Regions from separate parts of the Mucilaginibacter sp. CSA2-8R genome, predicted to be linked through region 2. Evidence: riboswitches for the same ligand, from Rfam matches in the RefSeq annotation. Region 2 holds a riboswitch; each other region holds the start of a gene.
What was found. A riboswitch is a leader RNA that binds a small molecule or an ion and turns the genes downstream of it on or off. The one in region 2 is predicted to bind S-adenosylmethionine.
Positions count from the first base shown of each region.

Region 1: linked by a shared signal. The riboswitch ahead of AAGR14_RS12695 (cysteine desulfurase family protein) and the one ahead of metH (methionine synthase) in region 2 are both predicted to bind S-adenosylmethionine.
Region 3: linked by a shared signal. The riboswitch ahead of AAGR14_RS05410 (O-acetylhomoserine aminocarboxypropyltransferase/cysteine synthase) and the one ahead of metH (methionine synthase) in region 2 are both predicted to bind S-adenosylmethionine.

Region 1 covers NZ_CP152389.1:3,009,489-3,017,516, forward strand. The annotation lists gene AAGR14_RS12680 (SusC/RagA family TonB-linked outer membrane protein) at 1-1,030, opposite strand, end outside; tRNA gene AAGR14_RS12685 (tRNA-Cys) at 1,380-1,451, opposite strand; gene AAGR14_RS12690 (peroxiredoxin family protein) at 1,463-2,059, opposite strand; gene AAGR14_RS12695 (cysteine desulfurase family protein) at 2,067-3,203, opposite strand; SAM riboswitch class I at 3,306-3,421, opposite strand; gene AAGR14_RS12700 (glycoside hydrolase family 43 protein) at 3,668-5,047, opposite strand; gene AAGR14_RS12705 (TlpA disulfide reductase family protein) at 5,194-6,690, opposite strand; gene AAGR14_RS12710 (TonB family protein) at 6,940-7,677, opposite strand; gene AAGR14_RS12715 (hypothetical protein) at 7,934-8,028, opposite strand, start outside.
Region 2 covers NZ_CP152389.1:5,264,835-5,272,862, reverse strand. The annotation lists gene AAGR14_RS22370 (HAD family phosphatase) at 1-268, shown strand, start outside; gene metF (methylenetetrahydrofolate reductase [NAD(P)H]) at 349-1,305, opposite strand; gene AAGR14_RS22360 (four helix bundle protein) at 1,302-1,709, opposite strand; gene metH (methionine synthase) at 1,769-5,443, opposite strand; SAM riboswitch class I at 5,573-5,687, opposite strand; gene AAGR14_RS22350 (Bax inhibitor-1/YccA family protein) at 5,803-6,534, opposite strand; gene AAGR14_RS22345 (hypothetical protein) at 6,596-7,162, opposite strand; gene murQ (N-acetylmuramic acid 6-phosphate etherase) at 7,299-8,028, opposite strand, start outside.
Region 3 covers NZ_CP152389.1:1,229,763-1,237,790, reverse strand. The annotation lists gene AAGR14_RS05425 (glycosyltransferase family 87 protein) at 1-695, opposite strand, end outside; gene AAGR14_RS05420 (homoserine dehydrogenase) at 900-2,111, opposite strand; gene metX (homoserine O-acetyltransferase) at 2,111-3,166, opposite strand; gene AAGR14_RS05410 (O-acetylhomoserine aminocarboxypropyltransferase/cysteine synthase) at 3,281-4,618, opposite strand; SAM riboswitch class I at 4,882-4,997, opposite strand; gene AAGR14_RS05405 (2-oxo acid dehydrogenase subunit E2) at 5,154-6,815, opposite strand; gene AAGR14_RS05400 (competence/damage-inducible protein A) at 6,863-8,028, opposite strand, start outside.

The DNA of each region.
Region 1 (8,028 bases), 2.3 Mb from region 2:
CGCCATTGTTGAGCGTTACGCCGGTTTGAAAATAGTCGCGCACGTTGTTGGGGTGAGCCACAAATGGCACGGCCTGCCCGTTAGAGAAAAACTGCGGAATTAAGCGGCCATCCAGCGGCGGGCCCCAGCTTTCGTCAACACCATCGTTTATACCGCCGCCTTTACCGTCAACATAACTAAAACGACCGTTTGAGCCCTGACCAAATTCGTTTTGATACTTGGGCAAAACCTGGATGTTAGAAAATGTGGTGTTAGAATTGATGGTTACCCCTAAGCCTTTGGCGCCTTTACCGGTTTTGGTTTTTACCAGAATAACGCCTGCTGCCGCACGGTAACCGTAAAGCGCCGCTGCGTTTGGCCCTTTGAGTACGCTGATCGACTCAATATCCTCGGAAGGAATACTGGCCAGTGCGTTCGGGAAATCGCGCGAACCGTTGGTGCCCTGAAATTGCGAGTTATCTACAATGGTACCATCTATCACAAACAAGGGCTGATTGTTGCCCGAGATAGAGGTTTCGCCCCGGATGACGATACGCGACGAGCCCATATCGCCCTGGCTGTTGGTGATGTTTACGCCGGCTATTTTACCGCTTAGGGCGTTGATGAAGTTAGTTTCTTTAGCCTCGGCAATATCCTTAGCTTTTAAGCCCTGCACGGCGTATCCTAACGACTTTTTATCTTTAGAGATATTAAGTGCCGTTACCACCACCTCGTTAAGCGAGTTAGGCTGTTCTTCGAGCACGATTTTGAGGTCGGCCTGGTTACCGGTCACCGGTATTTCCTGGGCAATAAAGCCTACAAAAGAGGCCCTTAATATATCACCTTTTTGCACGTTTAAGGTAAAACGGCCATCGCCATTGGTTTGCACGCCGTTGGTGGTGCCGGTTACGGCCACACTTACGCCGGGCAGCGGCTGTCCGTCGGCCTTACTCACAATAATACCGCTTACCTTGAGGCCTTGGGCAGCGGCGGTTTTAAACAGAAGTGCCTGCAATAATACAACAAGCAGCAACAGATACTTTTTTGACATGTTTTTTGTTCGGGTTGTGATGACGAGGCGCCACACTAATGGCCTTGAGGCAGCCTATGGAGCATGCCTTTATACCTCAGCAATAAAAAAAATTTATTAAAACCGGGATGATTGATCGGCACTCAGCCGCAGCACGTATTAGCGCAGGCTGCAACAGCAGCAGCAACAAGGATGGGCAGGTACGAATGAGGATGAGCAAACGGTGTGACGGGTGGCGGGTGCTGCGGTGGCAAACGCCGGAGACGCGGCTCTTGTCCGTCTATGCGGATTTACAGCGTGGGCCTGGAGCGATAAGTAAAAATTTGCGTTCATATACTGTTTTGTTGGATGATGTTTGTTTTGTTAACAGAGGCGTGAGGACGGATTCGAACCGCCGTACTGGGTTTTGCAGACCCGTGCCTAACCACTCGGCCACTCCGCCATGGGCACCGTTTATAGCGATGCTTTTACTGAGGACTGGCTGGCCAGGCGGTCAATCACCTGTACCATTTGGCCGAATTCTTTTTCGTCATATAGCCGCGTCAGGTAAACGATTTTGCCCGATGGATCAATCACCACATTACGGGTAACGCCCGACTTTTTATTGGCGAAACGTCCAAAAATGTCGGCCCCCGGGTCTAGTGCCAGCGGATACGTGATTTGCATATCCTGATGGAATTTCTGTACTTTCTCCAGCGGTTCGTCGCGGTCTACGCCTATCAGCACCACGTTTTTATTTTGGTAGGCTTTCCAAACATCTGCTTCCAGGTGCGGCATTTCTTTGCGGCAAACGCTGCACCAGCTGGCGGTAAACTGCAGCACCACTATTTTGCCGCGTAACTGCTTAAGTGAAGTCTTTTGTCCGTTTTGCAGCACCAGTTCAAAATTATCGGGTGCTTGGTCGCCTACTTGTACTAGGTAGCCACGGTCGGCATCGGCTGGGGCAGGCGTTGCAGCAGTAACGTTATTTTGCTGGGCGCGGGTGATATTGGCCACGAGCAACATGACGGCAAATCCAAGTGTGTATGTAATTTTTGATAATGTTTTCATTGCGTAATTAAGCAGCTAAGGTTTGATAAATTTGATGCAGGGCTTCCAGTACACGGTCAATCTCGTGCCGGGTGTTAAACTTGCTGAATGAGAAACGGATATGGTCCTGATCATCAGCGGCAGCAATGGCCTGTAGCACGTGCGAAGCTGAACCGGTAGAACAGGCACTCCCGCCCGATACCGCAATGCCGGCATCGTCCAAACATCGCAGCAGGTTGGGGCCGTAGCTTAATGCTGGTAAGCCTACATTTAATACGGTGTAAAGACTTTGCTGTGCGCTGGCCGAATTACCGTTAAACGTTACGCCGGGCACCTCGCTGGTTAAGCGGGAAATCATGTAGTTTTTTAGATTTTGGATGTGCTGATGGTGCTCGTCGATATGGCTATAAGCAATCTCTAAAGCTTTGGTAAGCCCTACAATACCGTGGATGTTTTCGGTACCGGCACGTAAGCGGCCTTCCTGTCCGCCGCCATGTATGAGCTGCGACAGCTGGATGCCCTTACGACAAAATATAAACCCTACCCCTTTTGGGCCATGGAATTTGTGCGCCGATGCCGCCAGAAAATGCACTTTTAGTTTTTGCATATTGAGCCGGTAGTGCCCCATGGTTTGTACCGTATCGGTATGAAAAAGCGCATCGTAACGCTCGCTTATTTCGCCTATTTGAGCGATGTCGTTCAGGTTGCCAATCTCGTTGTTGGCATGCATTACCGATACCAGGCTGCGCGGATGAGTTTGCAGCAACTGCTCCAAGTGGCCCAGGTCGAGGTTGCCTTTAGCATCATGTTTAATAAAACTTATTTTAATGAGCCCTTTACGTTGCAGATTACTTAACGTATGTAATACTGCATGATGCTCAAACCGGGTAGTGATAACATGCTGTATGCCATAGCCATGTACGGCTGTAAGTATAGCTGTATTATCAGCCTCGGTACCGCCCGAGGTAAACACAATTTCTTCGGGCAACGCGCCAATTAAACCGGCAATAGTTGCTCTGCACTGCTCAATAGCCTGCCGGGCCTGACGCCCCTGTGCATGGTGCGACGACGGGTTGCCGTAATGGTTTAGCAGGTACGGTGTCATGGCATTAAACACTTCGGCGTCGAGTGGTGTGGTGGCTGCGTTGTCTAAATAAATACTCATAGCTTTTGTATGCTGCTTGTTAAAAATTGGAAAGTCTTGTAAATCAAACCCAGAGAAGGCTGCAGCACAGCACAACAATTTTAACAAGCAGGAGCACTTGTTATCTTATCTTTCTTTTGCATTAGCAAAAGCAGGAATTAGCACCTTATGCAGCTTAAAAAGCCGTATAGGTTGCCAAGACGTCGCAGGGCCTTTCCCTCAGTCTTTCTGGATAAGTTGACAAAGAACTATCGTTTACAGCAGCAAATATAGCCCAAAAAATATAATTCCTATAGAATTTGTAGATATTTTTATTTTTAGATGTTTTGATGACAAACGACAGTTTCGCCTATGAATTGGAGAGCGCAGATTTAATGGCCAAAACTGCCCAGAAATAGCGTTCGGCTTAAACAAAATTCGCTGCAAGTCTGTGCTTTAAAGCACAGACTTGCAGCGATATGTAATGCTATAAATAAAGCTTTTTTTTATTTAGCTGGATTTACCTTCCACCAGTCAAAATAAAACAGGTCTTTTTCTCCTTTAAAAACAAAGTACACATCATGTACGCCTTTAACATTTTTAAGAGGACTGGTTACATTGCCAAATACATCGCCCTGGGCAACATTGTTTACGTTAACCACCCCCACTAAAGGGCCATCAATTTTATCCGTATGCACTTCCATCTTGCCGCCGCGTAACGCCGCTACACAAACCTCAATAGCCGAAGCACCCGATGCAAAATCAACGCCCTGTACTTTTAGATAGTCGCCATTATTTATAGAACTCACAAAGATGCGTTCAGCTTTCTTTTTCCCTTTATCCCAAGACACGTTACGCTCCCACTCGGTTACGTTATCCGTTTTTAGGCCTTCACTGTAGGCGATGGTTTCGGCCTCAACCTTGCTGTAAGGATTTAACGTGCCGCGCTGTTTAACGCCGGTTACCGACCAAAACGGCAAATGCTTAATTGTACCGTCGGGGTTAAACGTTAATTCTTCGAGCGATACCGACCGGCGTTCATAATGCTTTGACACGGTTTGCTTCATGATATTATAATTGAAGCCGAAAACGTACCAGGTGCCTTTGTAATTGATAATGCCCGGATGGTTGCCTGACGAACGCGGGTCGCCATCCATAATGCTGCCACCGTACTCCCATGGGCCGGTTGCGCTTTTACCCATAGCATACCCTATCCCTTCGGGGCAGCAGGTTGAGGCATATGCCATGTAATATTTACCATCGCGCTTAAATGCCCAGGGGCCTTCCTGGTAATGGAATGGGTCGGCCTTACCGGCCACTTTGGCTATAGAAGGGTCTTTAATGATCTCGCCTGAATACGAAATCATATCCGGGTTTAGTTTTACGTAGTATAAATTGGGGTTGCCCCAGTACAGGTAGGCTTGCCCGTCATCGTCAATTAAAACCGTCGGGTCGATATCGTCTTTACTATTTTTAATCAGCGGCTTTCCTATCGCGTCTTTAAACGGCCCGTACGGGCTATCAGACACCAGCACACCGATGCCTACATTGTTGGGCAAAGGGCAGTACAAATAAAATTTGTTATTGCGGTGCACGCACTGCAGTGCCCAGGCCCCGTTATCAATACCGCCCCATTTAAAATCTTTTACAGAGGCTATAGCGCCGCGGTCGGTCCAATTTACCATATCGGTAGAGGTATACAGCAGCCAGTTCTGCATTTTAAAGCCAAATGCATCATCCTCATCATGGCCGGTGTATAAAAACACGGTGTCGTGGTAAACCAGCGGTGCCGGATCGGCCGTAAACTTGGTTTGAATAATAGGGTTTTGGCCAAACGCAGTGGCCGCCATGGCGCAGAGCATGGCAAAGATGCTTAAGGTTTTCATACAACTGGTTTATTATGGTAGCCGCCCCTAGGATGAGCGGCTACACACTACAAATATGCCCAGGATAAATAAAACTGTAGTTGAATAATGTAGCAATTTTGTTGAAATATTGAGGTTACAACCCATAAAACCAGGCCTGACGACTATTAGGGTACGAGTTTCTGTAAATCCTGTACTGTAAGAGATTGCATCCAGGCAATGTTTAGCTTATGGGATATTTTACTGTTTTGGTCTAAACAAAAGTAGCTGGGATAGCCACCTTTACCCAGCATGGCCATCAATTCGCTTGACAAGTTTTTGTCAATAAAAATGTGGGTACCGGGTTGTTTCAATTCTATAACTTTAGTCTTCCATCGTTCGAGCGTTGAGCCATCGGCCGTACACAGGTAAACAAATTCGATAGGTAAACCGGCAGCTTGCGTATGCAGCTTTGCGCTGTAGGGCATATCGCCAAGGCATGGCGCGCACCAGGTTGCCCATAAATCACAAACTACGGCTTTGCCTTTAAATCGCTGCGCAAATTTGCCTAAAAACTCGGCTGCTTTCATCCCCTTAACGGATGATAATGTTGCGCCGAATGCAAACCTGGCCACGGGTGTTCCAATCACAGAATCGGCACTTACATCGCTGCTCTTTTTAAGCGCCTCGTTTAATTTACTTAATTTACTTAGCGTGAGCCGCTGTTCATTTTCCACGACGGACTTTACCCAGGGCGTATGTATCTTGCTTAAGATGCTTTTTTGTATCTGCACATTTTCATCAAGATTGCGTGCCGTGCTTTTTAAGAACAACCTATCTGCTGCGGGCATTCCCATCAACTCGGCAAACTTTGCGTCGTTGTGTTCCGCTTTCCGGTAATAAGCATAATTAAAAAGCGCGTTAGCAAAATTTTCGGCATCGTTAGATACCAGTTTAGGCTTGTGGCTTTTAATTTTATCCCATAACCCGGGCGTAGCGTGTTCGGGCATCCAGAACCACAGCAGTGTATGGTAGTAATCTGATAGCCGTTCGTTTTCGGGTATCCATGAAAAGGGAGCCGGGTTTAGTTTGACATATTCCTGGTTAACCGTCTTGAGCAAATCACTTAACGAATCCAGCTTACTTAAATAATCAGCCTGCGTTGGTTTGAGCGCCTGTATAGCACTGCCAATAGCAAGCTGATCCTTTCGTTTATACAATACTTTATTATTCATCCAGGCAGTAAGAGCTCCGTCATTGCCGGAGTACATTACTCCCTTACCATTAAACTGCACATTTTTCTTTTTTAGTTGCGCAAAATCAAGCGTTAAGTTTAAACCGCGGTTTAGGTATAAGCCGGCATAAAAATAGTCGCCCACGCTAAGCCAAACCTGCTGATAGGGAAACGGATAAGGCAGCTTTACTTCAAAACTACCATCGGCTTTAATGGCCGTAGTACCTTCTTGCTGCATTTGCCCCATAGGCTCAACTAAACTGTAAGAAACCTGTAAAGCCGGCAAATCATTATTGGTAAAGTTAACGATCTTGCCTTTAATTATCGGCGGACTGGTTTTGAAAAAGTAGATGTTAAATGCAGGGTCGGACAGCGAAACGGGTTGTTTTACAGGCTGAGCAAAGCCGAGTTTTACCAATAGCAAAAAGCTTAATAAAAGTGACAGGCGCATGGTTGGGTGTTTTGATTGCTGTAAGTTAAGCAATTATGTTGGTTTTGAACTGGGTACCAACATTCAGAAACAAACAATTCTTTTAATTGAATTAACCAGATATTGGACTTTCCGTTTTACCGTTCCTATGCCCGGGCATGCCATCACTATCCGCCTTATTTCAGCGTCCTGATAAAAGGGTTTGTGGCACGGCTTTACGGAGATCTGTTGCTTTTCAGGATACATTTATCCGGGCGGACAAGTGCTTAATTAAAAAACCTGGTTGAAGACCACCCGCTGTGTTACGATTGTTGCTACAGGCTTCCCATTAAGCAGGCCCGGAGCATGATCACCTTTTATCGACTTAATACAACGCAAGGCTTCGGTATCCAAACTGCTGTCTACCGGTTTGGCCACGTAGTAATCTTTGGTATGACCATGCTCATCTACGGTAAAAGCTATCATAACAACTCCCAACGCCCCGCGGCGCATAGCATCGGCCGGAAAACGTAGCCCACGCACCAGCGCTCTTCCTTTTACGTCGTTGCCTGGCAAATAAAAAGGTACGCGGTCGAGCCGGACAGAAACCTGTTGCCCGTTTTGCAGGATGATATTATCGACACTATCTTGTGCAACCGGCTTATGGTATACAAACTGCCCGGTATCAAAATTATAAACGTTTTCTTTTTCACCGAAGCGGTCAGTATATGTCCACTCGCCTACCGGCTTGCCGTTTTTGTAACTGCCCTGTACCGCTACCTTGTTCTGGTAATTATACTCCTGCCATACATTATCTTTCAGGTTATCTTTATAAAAGCCGGAGGTAAGCAAGCGGCCTTCACGCGTACTGACCTGGTAAGGGCCATGCTTAATTTTTTTATCGCTTTTAAGTACGGTAAAGGTTTCGCGAGACGAGCCGCCCTCAACTGTGTGTGAAATCTCTTTAACCGGCTGCGCCATCAGTTTTAAAGAACTCAACAGGCTTAATAATAATATCAGCTTTTTCATCAATTGTGAACAGAATGGTTTAAGTACTGCTTCGTCAGCGATGTAAATATAGCTTTTACCGTCAAAAACATTACTATGATTTCAGGAGTATCGCAACTGACTTTACACTTTTTGAGCTGATACCGCGCAGCCTACCGGAAGCCGCGCCTATGTACGACTTTGATAAACTACTGCAGTTGCCTGCAGCTCCGCATAAAACCAGAGGAGATAAACTGTTATCAATTAAATTTTCCGGGACAAACATCAACCATCTTCTTCAACCCCAGAAACCTTTAATTTTAATATTGAAATGGCCAAGGCTTTTAAGCACTTTACGCAAACGTACTACCAGGGCCTTGTTGCCTGTAAGGT
Region 2 (8,028 bases):
CGAAACGTTTGAGATTGCTCAGCAAAAATTCGAGTTTTTAAGCTGGTTTGACGGCATGGTAGTGTCGGGCCACGAAAAAATCCGCAAGCCCGACCCTGCCTTTTATCAGTTATTGTTAGACCGCTACCAGGTAAAACCCGAAGAAGCTTTATTTATTGACGATAACTACCGCAACATTTTAGCTGCCGAAGCCTTAGGTATTCAAAGCATTCATTTTACCTCAGCAGAGGCGTTGAAAGATGAGCTGGTAAAGCGGGATGTTTTATAGTTAAACATACAGACGTATTAAAATAAGAAAGCGGCTTGTACAAAGGCCGCTTTCTTATTTTATAATATTTCTAAGGTTAATTAGAAAATCTCCCGTGCAATTCTTTTGGTAGGCTCGGCGTTACCCATGGTATAAAAGTGAAGTACCGGGGCGCCAAATTCAACCAGTTCTTTACACTGGTTAATCATCCACTCAATGCCTACTTCTTTTACCTCTTTATCGCTTTTGCAGGCATGCACCGCATCGCATAAATCTTCCGGAATATCGATATGAAATATTTTAGGCAGGTTGATGAGCTGCTTGGCTGTAGTCAACGGTTTTAATCCAGGGATGATTGGAATGTTGATTCCCTCGGCCCGGCATTGGTTAACAAAAGCTTTGTACTTACTTACATCAAAAAACATTTGCGTTACAATAAACTGCGCACCTCCCTCTACCTTCTTTTTTAGGTATTTAAAGTCTGTTTTCAGGTTAGGTGCCTCAAAATGTTTTTCGGGGTATGCCGCCACGCCAATACAAAAATCCGTTTTGTACGATGAATCCTGGTACTCGTGCAGATAAATACCGTTATTCATATTGGTCACCTGCTCCAGCAATTCCGTTGCATAGCAATGGCCGCCTTGTGTAGGAATAAAGCCCGAATCGGTTTTACGGGCATCACCACGCAACACTAAAACGTTGTCTATACCCAAAAACTGTAGGTCAATCAGTGCATACTCCGTTTCTTCTTTGGTAAAACCACCGCAAAGCAGGTGAGGTACCGCATCTACTTTGTACTTGTTCATGATGGCGGCACAAACCGCCACCGTACCGGGACGCCTGCGATAGGTTACCTTTTCGAGCAGTCCGTTAGGCAGTTCTTTATAAACCAAATCCTCACGCGAAGACGTAACATCAATAAATGGCGGGTTAAACTCCATCAACGGGTCGATGGCGTTATAAATACCCTGCAAGCTCTGCCCCTTAATTGGCGGCAGCAGCTCAAAAGAAAAAAGTGTTTTGCCATTGGCGTTGTTTATGTGCTCAGTAATCTTCATGGTTTGTTCAGTTGCGGGTTCTTTGTTGCGGGTTGCGTGACTTGACTTTTTAATTGTGCTCTAAAATAATTTACAAGTCCCCCAAGTAATTTTCTAACTGTTTCAAGTTGTTTCAGCAAAGAACTTAATTGTTCTTCTGTTATGAAATTCAAATCAAAAGAAAGATATAATTGTGCCTCTAATTCGTAAGCTGACCCTCGTGCTATAAAGAAAAACTGCAAAGTTTCTTTCAAAGAGTTTCGCCCGCAACCTTCGGCAATATTTGATGGGATTGATATAACCGAACGTTTGATTTGCGATTGTAGGCCAAAACGTTCTTCTTTTGGAAAAAGAGATGTTGTTGCGTATACCATCTTAACTAAGGTTCGTGCTTCTTTCCATACATCTAAATTTGTAAAAATCATTGCTCCAAATTAAGGTTTTAACACTCGATACTCGCAACTCAAAACCCGCAACAAATTAATTAATAATTTAAATTTGGCCCTAACCATCGTTCTGCGGTTTCGACGGACATGTTTTTGCGTTTGGCGTAGTCTTCTACCTGGTCCTTACCTATTTTGCCTAAGCCGAAGTAGCGTGATTGCGGGTGGGCAAAGTAAAAACCGCTAACAGCCGCGGTGGGCAACATGGCCATGCTTTCGGTTAAATGGATATGTGCATTATCCGTAGCTTTCAGCAAATCAAACAGCGTCACTTTTTCGGTATGCTCTGGGCAGGCCGGGTAACCGGGTGCCGGGCGGATGCCCTGGTACTCTTCTTTAATCAGCTGCTGGTTGGTTAATTCTTCATCTTGTGCATAGCCCCAATAGTTACGACGGACCAGTTCGTGCATTTTTTCGGCAAAGGCTTCGGCCAAGCGGTCGGCTATGGCTTTAATCATGATGCTGTTATAGTCGTCATGGTCGGCGTCGTATTGGGCTACCAATTCGTCGCAGCCAATGCCGGTAGTTACGGCAAAGCCGCCAAAATAATCGGGGATACCGCTTTTTTTAGGCGCAATAAAATCCGACAAAGCATAGTAAGGTTCACCGGCCGCTTTTTCGGCTTGCTGGCGCAGGGTGTGGATACGGGTACGCAATTGCGTGCGGCTTTCGTCGCTATACAACTCAATATCATCACCCACGCTGTTGGCCGGCCAAAATCCGATCACGCCACTGGCTTGTAAAAGATTTTGGTCGATTACTTTCTGCAGCATTTGCTGCGCATCATCGAAAAGCTTTTTAGCCTCGATACCTACGTTTTTATCATCAAATATTTTGGGGTAGCTGCCGCGCAGTTCCCAAGTATGGAAAAATGGTGTCCAATCAATATAAGGCACCAGTTCTTTTAAGGAGAAAGCTTCAAAAACTTTAGTGCCGGTAAAGGATGGTTTAACCGGGGCGAAGGTTTTAAAGTCAATCTGGTATTTGTTTGACCGTGCCTCGTCAATGCTTAAAAAGCGCTTGTCTGACCGTTTGTTTAAATGCGCCTCGCGTGCTTTTTCGTATTCCAGCTTAATGTTTTGAATATACTCGTCGCGGTTGTCTTTACTCATTAGTGTGCTGCACACAGTAACACTGCGCGATGCATCCAGTACGTGAATAGCAGGACCAGAGTAATTAGGCGCAATTTTTACGGCAGCATGGATACGTGATGTGGTAGCACCGCCAACAATCAGCGGAACGGTAAAGCCTTCGCGCTCCATCTCTTTGGCAAAATGCACCATCTCATCCAAAGATGGCGTGATGAGGCCACTTAGGCCGATAATATCAACCTGCTGCTTTTTGGCTTCTTCAATAATTTTTTGAGCGGGCACCATAACGCCCATGTCTATAATTTCGAAGTTATTACAGGCCAGAACTACGCCAACAATGTTTTTACCAATGTCGTGTACATCGCCTTTAACCGTAGCCAGCAATATTTTACCGGCATTGCTGCGCTGACTGGCATCAGCATTTTTTAGCTTTTCTTCTTCAATAAACGGAAGCAAATAAGCTACAGCCTTTTTCATTACCCGGGCTGATTTTACCACTTGAGGTAAAAACATTTTACCCGACCCAAATAGGTCGCCCACGATGTTCATGCCATCCATTAATGGGCCTTCAATCACTTCGAGCGGACGAGCATATTTTTGACGTGCTTCTTCCACATCATTGTCCAGGTACTCTACAATACCTTTAACCAAGGCATGCGATAATCGCTTTTCAACCGGTTCGTTACGCCAGGCCTCGTCTTTTACTATTTCTTTGCCTTTAGCTTTTACTGTTTCGGCGTACTCTACCAAACGTTCGGTAGCATCGGGCCGGCGGTTAAGCAGTACGTCTTCTACCCGTTCTAAAAGTGGCTTGGGTATTTCTTCGTAAACTTCGAGCATACCGGCATTTACAATGCCCATATCCATACCGGCTTTAATGGCATGGTACAGGAACGCCGAGTGCATGGCCTCGCGTACTACGTTGTTTCCTCTAAAAGAGAAGGAAATATTACTCACCCCGCCGCTTACTTTGGCATGAGGTAAGTTTTCTTTAATCCAGCGGGTGGCGTTGATAAAGTCGACCGCGTAGTTATTATGTTCCTCCAAACCGGTGGCAACGGTAAGGATATTCGGGTCGAAAATAATATCCTGCGGCGGGAAACCAATTTCGTTCACTAGGATGTCGTATGAGCGCTTGCAAATTTCGACACGGCGTTCGTAATTGTCGGCCTGGCCTTGTTCATCAAAAGCCATCACCACCGTAGCGGCTCCATAGCTTAATATTTTTTGGGCTTGTTCTCTAAACTTTTCTTCGCCTTCTTTAAGCGAAATGGAGTTTACAATACCTTTGCCCTGCAGGCATTTTAAACCGGCTTCAATCACCGTCCATTTAGACGAATCGACCATGATGGGCAGTTTGGCAATATCGGGTTCGGAGGCTACGAGGTTTAAAAATTTCACCATCACGGCTTCCGAATCAATCATGCCCTCGTCCATGTTAATGTCGATGACCTGGGCACCGCCTTCTACCTGCTGGCGAGCTACGGTAAGCGCCTCCTCATAGTTTTCGGCCAGGATGAGTTTTGAAAATTTAGGCGAACCGGTGATGTTGGTACGCTCGCCTACGTTTACAAAGTTAGCCTCAGGCGTAATGGTGACGGCTTCCAGGCCACTTAGGCGCATGTATGGCGCTACCTCCGGTTTTTGACGGGGTGCGTGTTTAGCGGCTTTATCGGCAATGCATTTGATGTGGTCGGGCGTGGTACCGCAACAACCACCTACGATATTGACCAGACCGGCTTTAGTAAAATCATCAACCTGGTGGGCCGTTTCATGCGGTGTTTCGTCGTATGCGCCAAATTCGTTAGGTAAGCCGGCATTAGGATAGGCAGAAATAAACACATCTGCTTTTTCTGATAATTCTTCGAGATACGGACGCATTTCGCGGGCACCCAAAGCACAATTTAAACCTACCGAAAGCAGGTTGGCATGGCGGACGGAGTTCCAGAACGCCTCTACGGTTTGCCCCGACAGGGTACGTCCTGATGCATCAGTAATGGTACCCGAAATCATGATGGGTAGCCTTTTGCCCGACTCGTGCTCGTACCGCTGCACGGCAAACAAGGCTGCTTTGGCGTTCAGCGTATCAAAAATGGTTTCAATCAATAAAAGGTCCGAACCTCCATCAACTAAACCGCGAACCTGCTCATAATAAGCCTCAGCCAGGTCATCAAACGTTACGGCACGATAGCCCGGGTCATTTACATCGGGAGATAATGAGGCGGTACGGTTGGTAGGGCCAACAGCTCCGGCTACAAAACGGGGCTTATCAGGTGTTTTCAGGTTGTATTCATCAGCCGCTTCGCGGGCCAGTCGTGCACCTTCGTAGCTTAACTCGTAAGCCAGTTCTTCCATATGGTAGTCGGCCAAACTAATGCGTTGGGTGCTGAAAGTATTGGTTTCAATAATATCGGCCCCGGCATCCAGATATTCGGCATGAATAGCTTTGATAACATCCGGACGGGTAAGGTTAAGCAAATCGTTGTTGCCCTTTAAATCCGACGGATGATTTTTAAAACGCTCCCCGCGAAAATCGTCTTCCGTTAATTGATAGCGCTGTATCATGGTTCCCATGGCGCCGTCAATTACCAATATGCGTTTTTGTAATTGTTCGTATATATTCATTCTTTAGTATCAGGTATTGAGTATCAAGTATTAAGAGGTAGTTGCATCACGTTTTTGAATGCCTAATCTTAGGTACTTAATATTAAAATAGCTTATGTCGAAAAGTCGGCGGTTTGGAATCTTGACTCTCGCTTATCTGTCTTAAAACCTGATAGTTAACCGTTTTAAGTAGAATGTAGCACCTTGTAAGCACAGGTTGCTAAGACTTCGCAGGGTCCAGTCCCTCCGTCTTTCTCTATAAGCAGTACAAAGTTGCAAAATAGGGCCGTCAAATCCAAATGCTAAACCTTACAATCGGCCCCAATAAAAAGGGCCGCCTTTGCGGGCAGCCCATGCTTAAAATTTAAATGAAACAGCACTTATTTACGGCTGCCAAATATCCTTAACAAAGATAAAAACAGGTTGATGAAGTCCATATACAGACTCAGTGCACCCATGATAGCCATTTTTTTGGTATCGGCCAGGCCGTATTCCAAACCCGCGCCTATGCGTTTTAATTTTTGTACGTCATAAGCGGTTAAGCCCACAAACACAGCTACACCAATATAGCTAATAGCCTTGCTTAAACCCGGACTGGCAATAAACATGTTTACTACTGATGCTACGATGATGCCCAACAGCAACATCACCATCAACGAACCAAAATTAGTTAAATCTTGTGTGGTGGTATAACCGGCTATGGCCATAATACCAAAAACTACCGAAGCCGTGATGAACACACCTAATACTGATGATGCCGTATAAACTAATAGCACAAAGCTTAAGCTTGTACCCATCAGCGCTGCAAACAAGATGAATAAAACCGTGAGTACCGGCGCTGATATTTTATTTAAGCCAAACGACATCAGCATAACAAATGCTAAAGGCGCAAACATTACTACAGTGCCCAGGCCGGTTCTGCGACCGGTGCTCAGGTCAATCAGTTTGCTTAATAAATTAATGTCGGTAGCAAATAAGTAAGCACAAAAGGCAGATATGCCCAGCGCAACAAACATCCACATAAATACATTGGCGATAAACTTGCGCGATGAAGCCTGGTCGTCCAGTTGTATTACATTCTTGTATTGATAATCAAAATTATTACTTTCCATTTTTATAAATTAATCAGGTTAAAGGTATAACATATTTTAGACACTTAAACAGCTTTAAAGTTTAAGTAAGGCGGCGCATTAATTGCTCTTCTACCAGTTTAAATACCTGTAAGGGTTTCAATGAGCGCCAGTTTAATTCATCAAGGCCTCCACCAAAATTGATGTAGTAATCAATATTGTTTTGTTTGAATTCTTCAATCACATGTTCCCTGAAATTGATACCCGCAATCCATCCATCTTCCACATCCTGAAACCACTCTTCGTAATAACAATCGTCAGACGAGTGAAAGTTTAATACGTTTTCGCCTATCAGTATAAACTTGTTAATGCCGTTATCAATCATTAACTCCATAATCTCTCGTTTCAGCGTCATGATGTCATTATTGATGGCATCGTTCCATTCGCCAATAAACTCTATGATCACATAGCCGCGATCATAATCGGCATACAATACTTTTAAATATAATGTATTAGAGCCAAACGAATCCCATTGCGGGTGCAGCAAATAATTATAAACCTGCTTATCAAACTCAAACTCATTATACACCGTAGCATAAAAAGGCGAATACTCATCCTCTGCCGCTACATAATCATCTCTCCACCTGTAGTATGGCTCTATTTCGTGCATGTGTTATAAATATGCAGATATGCTAATGTGCGTATGTGCAAATGTTTTGCTTGTACGTTGTGCCTACCTGCTTTTTCTTTTAAATTATAGTTCTCTTTTATTCATTTGCACATACGCACATTAGCATATCTGCATATTATTTTTTGTACGCATCAACCGCTTTACGAACGCTGCCGTGCTCGTTTAAAAGTTGGGCTGCCGTTTGTTCATCAACACCAATTTCCTGCATAACCATGCGGTTTGCGCGGTCAACCAGCTTATGGTTAGTTAACTGCATATCCACCATTTTATTACCTTTTACCCTGCCCAGTTGTATCATTACCGCTGTAGTCAGCATGTTTAGTACCAGCTTTTGGGCGGTACCGGCTTTCATGCGGGTAGAGCCGGTTACAAACTCGGGGCCGGTTACTACTTCAACAGGGTATCGGGCTTCGGCGGCTACCGGGCTGCCGGCATTGCAAACAATGCAACCTGTAGTCAAGCCTTCTTCGTTAGCTTTACGTAAACCGCCAATTACATAAGGCGTACGGCCCGAGGCAGCAATGCCTACTACCACATCATTAGCAGTAATATCAAATTCCTGTAAATCTTTCCAGGCCTGCTGGTCGTCATCTTCGGCAAACTCCACAGCTTTGCGTATGGCACCATCGCCGCCGGCAATAATGCCTACTACCCAATCAAAAGGCACACCAAAGGTTGGTGGGCACTCCGAGGCATCAACTACACCTAAACGGCCGCTGGTGCCGGCGCCAATGTAAAACAGGCGGCCACCGGTTTTCATCTTTTCGGTTACGGCCTGTACCAGTTTTTCTATCTGGGGCATGGCTTTGGCTACTGCCTCGGGTACGGTTCTGTCTTCCTCGTTA
Region 3 (8,028 bases), 1.3 Mb from region 2:
GATGACATGGCGTTACTTGCATTTTTTTCGGTAAGGCTCATATACCAATCATAATAGCTTTGCATTACAAAACCTGGAGAGGATACCACCATGGGCAGCGCAAATAGTACCACACCCCAAAAAATTAGCGAGAGTATAAACTTTGGTTTATTATCAGAAAAGAAAAAGAAAGCGAGGCCTACTACGCCATACAGTTTAATGTAGGTGCCTAACACAATGGCAAAGGCTGCCCACAAGTTATTTTTACGCTTGATGAATACGTAACTCAATACGATCAGGGCCGTCATCATGGGGTTAAACTGCGCATTAAAAGCAGCCGTCATCAACTCATGGGCACAAATAAGCAATACAGCATTGCGCTGCTGTGCCGTAAACGGCAGCATGAGTATAGCCTGGTATAATATATACGCATTTACCATTACCCACAAAACTACCCCTATCCCATCAGGAAAAAGGGTAAAAGGCGCAATAATTAACCCGAATATGGGGCCGTAATGATTGCTATCTTCAAAAAATTTGGGTTGCGGCGCATACAAATCAATCTGCTTTACCAGGTTAATAAAAGTGTATTTATAAATCTGGTAATTGTTGATATGCTGATGGAGCGCCTGTTTTAAGATGGCGAAAAAGCTTAAACCAAACCAGATAACTGTTACGAAAATGCGATTGGTAAAAAACTTTAAATATTTAGCCATGCAGAGATAATACCGTCAATTGTTTGTTACAAATATAACGAATATGTTTTGATGTGAATGTAGTAGAGAGCCTGTTATAACATCAGCATCAAATCTATAATGCTTCCGGTTACATCAAAAAAGAAGGGTTTCCCTTTATTCAGGAAACCCTTCACCCATCAATAGTAGGCAAGAAATCTACTAAAAACTTGCCACTAAGAAAAATTATGCCGAGGCTAAGCTGACTCCTGCAAGCTGATCGGCAAATGCTATAAAAGCCTTACTTTCAAATATACGGTGTTGCAAAGCAATCAGATTTTGCAAATTAATTTTTCCGATAACAAATTTAAAACTGCCCGAATAATAGCGTTCCTGGATATGCAAAAAGTTAAGGTCTTGCACCAGTTGTTCATCATCGTACCTCAGGTAAACGTTCAGCTCGATGTTATTGGTAAAATTCAGACCCTGCTTTTCCCGGGCCTTTTTGTACTCGTAGCCATAGTCATAACGCAATGCTGCAATGTCAGACAGTACGGCAGAACCCGTTGGGTGCCCGCCTGCTCCTTTACCAAAAAAGAATTGCTGGTCGGCAAAGGCAGCCTGTACAGTTACGCCGTTGTACTCGTATTCTACGTTGTATAAAAACTCTGTTTCGTTTACAAACTTGGGCAGTACAAATAAGGCTACGTGTTTATCGTCCAACTCCTTAGCCACCGGAACCAGCTTAATTTTCAAGCCTTTTTCGCGCGCGTACTGCATATCGTACGCCGAAAGGGTCTGTATACCGATATTTAATACATCATCGGGGTTAACCACAATACCGTAAGCATGCGCCGCTGCGATGATTAGCTTGTACTTAGCATCAAAACCGCCTACATCCGAGGTAGGGTCAGTTTCGGCAAAGCCTAAATCCTGCGCTTGCTTCAAGGCAGTATCGTAATCCATGTTTTCTAAAAAGCCTTTAGAAAGCACATAATTAGATGACCCATTAAAAATACCGCTGATAGAGTGCAGCAGCTCGTTATCATAATACTCTTCAAGATTACGGATGATTGGAATACTACCACATACCGCACCTTCGTATAGTAGAGAGGTATTGTGCTCCTGCTGCAAATCGATCAACTGCTGCAGGTAGATAGCCACCATTTTTTTACTGGCCGATACAACATGCTTTCCCGAGGCCAAAGCTCTCGATACTATTTCGAAAGCGGCATCGGTATCATTAATTAGTTCTACAACCGTGTTTATTTCGGGGTTGTTTAAAATTTCGTCCCGGTCGGTAGTAAAAAGCTCGGCGGGTAAGCTCCGCTGCTTCTCCGGATTTTTAATGGCTATCTTTTTAATTTCAAGATTAAGGTGCTTGGTTTTAATAATATCATATAACCCTTGTCCAACCACACCAAAACCAAACAAACCAATGGTAAGTTTTTTACTCATTAAGCTATTTTTTGTAATTCTATAATTTTGCCCCTCACGTCAGTTTTGATAAACGAGGAAACAATTTTTGTTAATAATTCAGTTTCAATTAAAAAACCGTCGTGCGCATAAAACGAATCAAGTTCGGCATAAGCAGCCTTCGGGATATGCTGAAACAGGTACTGCTGCTCTTCAATCGGGAATAGAATATCTGACTTGATGCCAATTACTATAGTTTGCGCTGTAACCTGACTTAAAGCGTTCTCTAAACCACCACGATTGCGGCCTACGTGGTGTGAGTCCATCGCTTTGCTCAGATACCAGTAGCTATAGGCATTAAAGCGGTTTACCAGTTTATCTCCCTGGTAGCTTTGGTATGAGGCTGCACGGTAGTCATCTGTTTTGCTGTCATCATCCTCGTGCTGTTTAATGTTATAAGCCTTGTAACCCCGATACGATAGTAGGGCCATACTGCGGGCAGCCTTTAAACCTGCGCTGCCACCATCGGGTGTACCGTTGTTAAAAGTCTGATCGGCCGTTAAAGCCAGGCGCTGCGACTCGTTGAAAGCTATACCCCAGGGTGAGTGTTTAGCGTTGCTGGCAATCAAAATCAATTGTTTGATGCGCGATGGCTCTATAATGCTCCACTCCAGTGCCTGCTGCCCACCTAATGATCCACCAATCAATACATCGATTTGGTTAATACCTAAATCATCAGCCAGTAATTGGTGGGCCTTTACCATATCGCGGATGGTAAACTGCGGAAAATCTAAATAAAATGGCTGGCCGGTTGATGGGTTGATGCTTAACGGATTGGAAGTACCGTAAGCAGAACCTAACACATTGGCACAAATAATAAAATGCTCGTCGGGGTTAAAAAAGTAACCCTCGCCAACAAATCCTTTCCACCAGTCGAGCACATCCGAGTTGGCAGTAAGGGCATGGCATACCCAAACCACATTATCTTTAGCGGCATTTAACCGGCCATACGTGTGATAACCCACCTGTAAACCCTCCAGTTGCTTGCCCGATTCTAACTCAAATGTACCTGTATAATTGAAGGTTTGTAAACTCATTGCTGTAATTTGATTAAGCCCTCCCATTGCTGGAGGGCTTTATTAATCACTATCAAAAACTAAAAAAACTATATTTTAAAGCTTCGTCTTTATCTCAAGAATGAAAGCTGTTTATTAATCTAAATCACCAACTATTGCTGCATCCAATGTCTTTACAACAGCAAAAGCCTGTTCAAAATCGGCTTTGATATCATCAATATGTTCGATGCCCACAGCAACACGCAATAAATTTGGCGTTACACCCGCAGCCAGTTGCTCCACGTCAGATAATTGCTGATGTGTGGTAGCCGATGGCTGGATGATGAGCGTTTTAGCATCGCCTACATTGGCCAGGTGGCTTACCATTTGCAAGCTATCTATTAATTTGGAAGCGTGCTGCTTATCGCCTTTTAACTCAAATGACAACACCGCACCAAAACCATTTTTTAAATAGCGCTTGGCCAAATGATGATATGGCGAAGATGGCAAACCCGGATAGTTGACCTTAGCTACCTGCGGATGCTGTTCGAGCCAAATAGCCAGTTCAAGCGTATTATCTACATGGCGCTGCACACGCAACGAAAGGGTTTCTAAACCTTGCAGTAGTAAAAACGAATTAAAAGGTGATTGCGATGCACCAAAATCGCGCAAGCCCTCTACCCTAGCCCTGATGATGAATTGGATGTTGCCGAAAGGGCCGCCTACCCCAAACACTTCAGAAAATATCAATCCATGATAGCCCTCTGCAGGTTGGCTAAATTGCGGATATTTACCATTACCCCAATTATAGTTACCGCCATCTACAATTACGCCACCAATGCTGGTACCATGCCCGCCAATCCATTTAGTGGCCGACTCAACTACCACGTGAGCGCCATGCTCTAAGGGGCGGAACAAATATCCTCCGGCACCAAAGGTATTATCTACAATGAGCGGCAAATCATACTTACGGGCCAAAGCAGCTATCTGTTCAAAATCCGGGATGTTAAAGCCTGGATTACCGATGGTTTCTAAATAAATAGCTTTAGTTTTATCGTCAATCAAACGCTCTAAACTATCAGCCTGTTCATTCGCAGCAAAACGCGCTTCTATTCCCAAACGTTTAAAGGCTACCTTAAACTGGTTATACGTCCCACCATATAAAAACGGTGAGGTAACAAAGTTGTCGCCTACCTGTAGGATGTTGTTTAGCGCAATAAACTGAGCTGCCTGACCCGATGCCGTTGCCAGGGCAGCTACCCCACCTTCGAGCGCGGCAATACGTTTCTCAAATACATCAGTTGTCGGATTCATAATCCGTGAGTAGATGTTGCCAAATTCTTTTAGCGCAAACAGGTTAGCGCCATGCTCGGCATTTTTAAAAACGTACGAAGTAGTTTGATATAAAGGCACTGCACGCGAACCGGTGATGGGATCAACTTCCTGACCGGCGTGCAATTGTAAAGTTTCGAATTTTAAAGGTGTTGTTGACATGATGTTTACAGTTAATGGTAATGACTTTGGTGAATGACTGTTGCCTTGAGGTTAGCTTACGGACAGGATACAGCAAATCCCGGCGTAAAACACGTTAGCATTTATTTGCAACAAAAGCGCAGTGAATGGAAACGTGCAATTGCTTTAATGGCAACAACACATGCACAAACAGTTAGCAGCAAAACTGTAAGTACCAAAAAATTTACCCGTTTGGGCAGCCAATAAAATTGCAGTAGTGGATTTAACGTGTATCATGGTTATTTCACTTATATTCCCCGGCTGTATGTCCAGACCGGGACAGGAATTGGCACCTTCTCCGCCTATCGGAGGGTTGCCAGCGGGTCAGGGAGCCTGATCTCTCGCCGCTTCTTTATAAATCAAAACCAACGGAGGGTATTTGATTATGGTATTTAAACCTTAAAGGCAAAGGTAGTGCGTAAACGCTTAATTATACAAATTTTTATAAAATATTTTCTTTAGGTATTCATTTACAGAAACTTACACCAAAAGCAAAGGCGTAAGTTTCTGTATTTATTTAGATATCGCGGTTTAAATCCCAGTTTTCGAGATAGTCGGCTACACGTTTTACAAACGAGCCGCCCAGGGCGCCATCTACCACACGATGGTCGTATGATAACGATAGATACATCATGTGCCTTATGGCTATAACATCTCCGGTAGGTGTTTCTATAACAGCCGGTTTCTTTTTAATAGTGCCTATGGCTAATATAGCTACCTGCGGCTGGTTGATAATAGGCGTACCCATTATGTTTCCAAACATACCAATGTTGGTAATGGTAAAAGTACCATCGCGGGTATCATCAGGCTGTAGCTTGTTATTACGCGCACGGTTGGCCAAATCGTTTACGCTTTTGGCTAAACCCGTCAGGTTGAGCCTCTCGGCACGACGAATTACCGGCACAATCAGGTTGCCACTCGGTAGCGCTGTAGCCATACCAATGTTCACATCTTTCTTTTTGATGATTTGCGTACCATTTACAGATACGTTAATCATTGGCATATCAACAATAGCACGGGCTACTGCTTCAATAAATATAGGGGTAAAGGTTAGTTTTTGCCCTTCGCGTTTTTCAAATTTACCTTTAACCTTTTCGCGCCAGTAAACCAGATTGGTTACGTCGGCCTCAACAAATGAGGTAACGTGCGCCGAGGTATCGCGGCTCATCACCATATGGTCGGCAATTAACCGGCGCATACGGTCCATTTCAATAATCTCGTCGCCGCTGTTTAAACTTTGTGCGGGCTGTTGCGGTGCTTCCCTTTTTTCGGCTGGCGCAGCAGGAGTACTTGCAGTTGTCGAAGCCGGTGCCTGAACTTCGGCCGCAGGTTTTTCAGATTGAGCCTCGCCACGGTTTTGCAGGTAAGCCATCAAATCATTCTTGGTTAAACGCCCCTCGGCCCCGGTACCCGGAATAGCATCCAGCTCGGTTTGCCCAATATTTTCCTGATTGGCAATATTGCGTACCAAAGGAGAATAAAAACGGATACCTGATGATTGCGCGGCCGGAGGTGTTGTTTGACTGGTTTTAGACTGTAATTGCTCTAACCCAGGAACATGAGGCGCCATTTCCGGCACAGGCTCCGGATCCATTACCTGCTCAGGCTCTGCTTTTGGTTCTGGCTTAGGTGCCGGCGGTGTAGCAGGCTGGTAGTTTGTTTTATCGGCGGTTTCAATTACCGCTATTGGCGTGCCTACCTTAATAACTTCGTTTGACTTAAACAGGTGCTCAACTAAAGTTCCGTTAACGGGCGATGGAAGTTCAGAATCTACCTTGTCGGTAGATATCATTACAAGGGCATCATCAACAGTTACCTTTTCGCCGGGCTGTTTCAGCCAGTTCACCAGGGTAGCCTCGGCAACACTTTCGCCCATTTTGGGCAATAAAAGTTCAAAGCGGGTTACCGGTTTTTCTTCGGGCTGGCTTTCGGGCTCGTCAACAGTTTCGATTACGGCAATGCAGGCACCCACCTGCACTACGTCGTCTTGCTTAAACAATTGCTCTTTCAAAACGCCGCTCACCGGCGATGGTACCTCAGAGTCTACTTTATCGGTAGCAATTTCAACCACAGCGTCATCTGCCTCAATCCGGTCGCCCGGTTGTTTCAGCCATTTAATAACGGTTGCTTCAGCAACGCTTTCACCCATTCTGGGCAGCAGCAGTTCGAATTTCGCCATGGTTTAATCTCTAAGTCAGGCCAAAATTAACTATTTATCCGGTAGTTTTATTGTGCGCCCAGTAAAGTATTCAACATACCCAGGGCAGTAATAGCCGTGCGCTCTATATTTTGGCGCCGTTTATTACCAAACACAAACTTTCTGACGATACTTTTATTCTGACCGGCCACGGCTATCCAAACGGTGCCCACTGGCTTATCTGGCGTACCTCCATCAGGGCCAGCAATGCCGGTAACCGCAACGGCATAATCAGATTTAAAGTTTTTTAAAGCGCCTGTTACCATCTCGGTAGCGGTTTCTTCGCTTACAGCGCCATGCCGTAATAGTGTTACAGCGCTTACATCTAATATACTTTCTTTTAACGAATAAGCATACGCTACAGCTCCGCCTAAAAACGTTTTTGAAGACCCCGGATGCTGTGTGAATAGATGTGCCAAGTAACCACCTGTACAACTTTCGGCCAGCGAAACGGTGCAACCCATTTCTTCCAGTTTATTCATAATTGCTTTTTCGAGAGCAATATCTTCACGGGCGGCTACAACGTTCTGGAGGCGATCAACAATCTGGTCGGCAAACCTGTCAATTTCTGTCTGCAACGCAGTTTCGTTATCACCATAGCCGCTTAACCGCAAACGCACCTGGCCTAATTTGGGCAGATAGGCCAATTTGATATAACCTGGTAAGGCATCCTCAATATCTGCAATACGCTCGGCAATAAACGACTCGCCCTCTCCTACCGTAAGTATAGTTTTATGAATAATATAAGGCAGTTTAAAATTGGCTTTTAACCGCGGTATTACCTGCCCTTCCATCATATACATCATCTCGAAGGGTACACCCGGCATCGAAACCAGCACTTTGCCCTGGTGATTAAACCACATGCCCGGTGCGGTGCCATTCAAATTATTCAGCACCTCACAGTTTGCAGGCACCAAAGCCTGCTGGCGGTTAACCTCCAGCAGCGGACGATTGTACTTGGCAAAAATGCGTTGCACGTTGGCAAGCGCCTCTTCGTTTTCTACCAGGCCTACGCCAAAGTAGTCGGCAAGCGTTTTTTTGGTGATGTCATCTTTGGTTGGCCCCAATCCGCCGGTAATTAAAATAATGTCCGCACGTGTTTGAGCTTCGGCCAGTGCTTTTAATATATGTTCGCGGTCGTCAGATACCGAAGATATCTGCTTGATGCGAATACCAACGGCATTAAGTTCCTGGG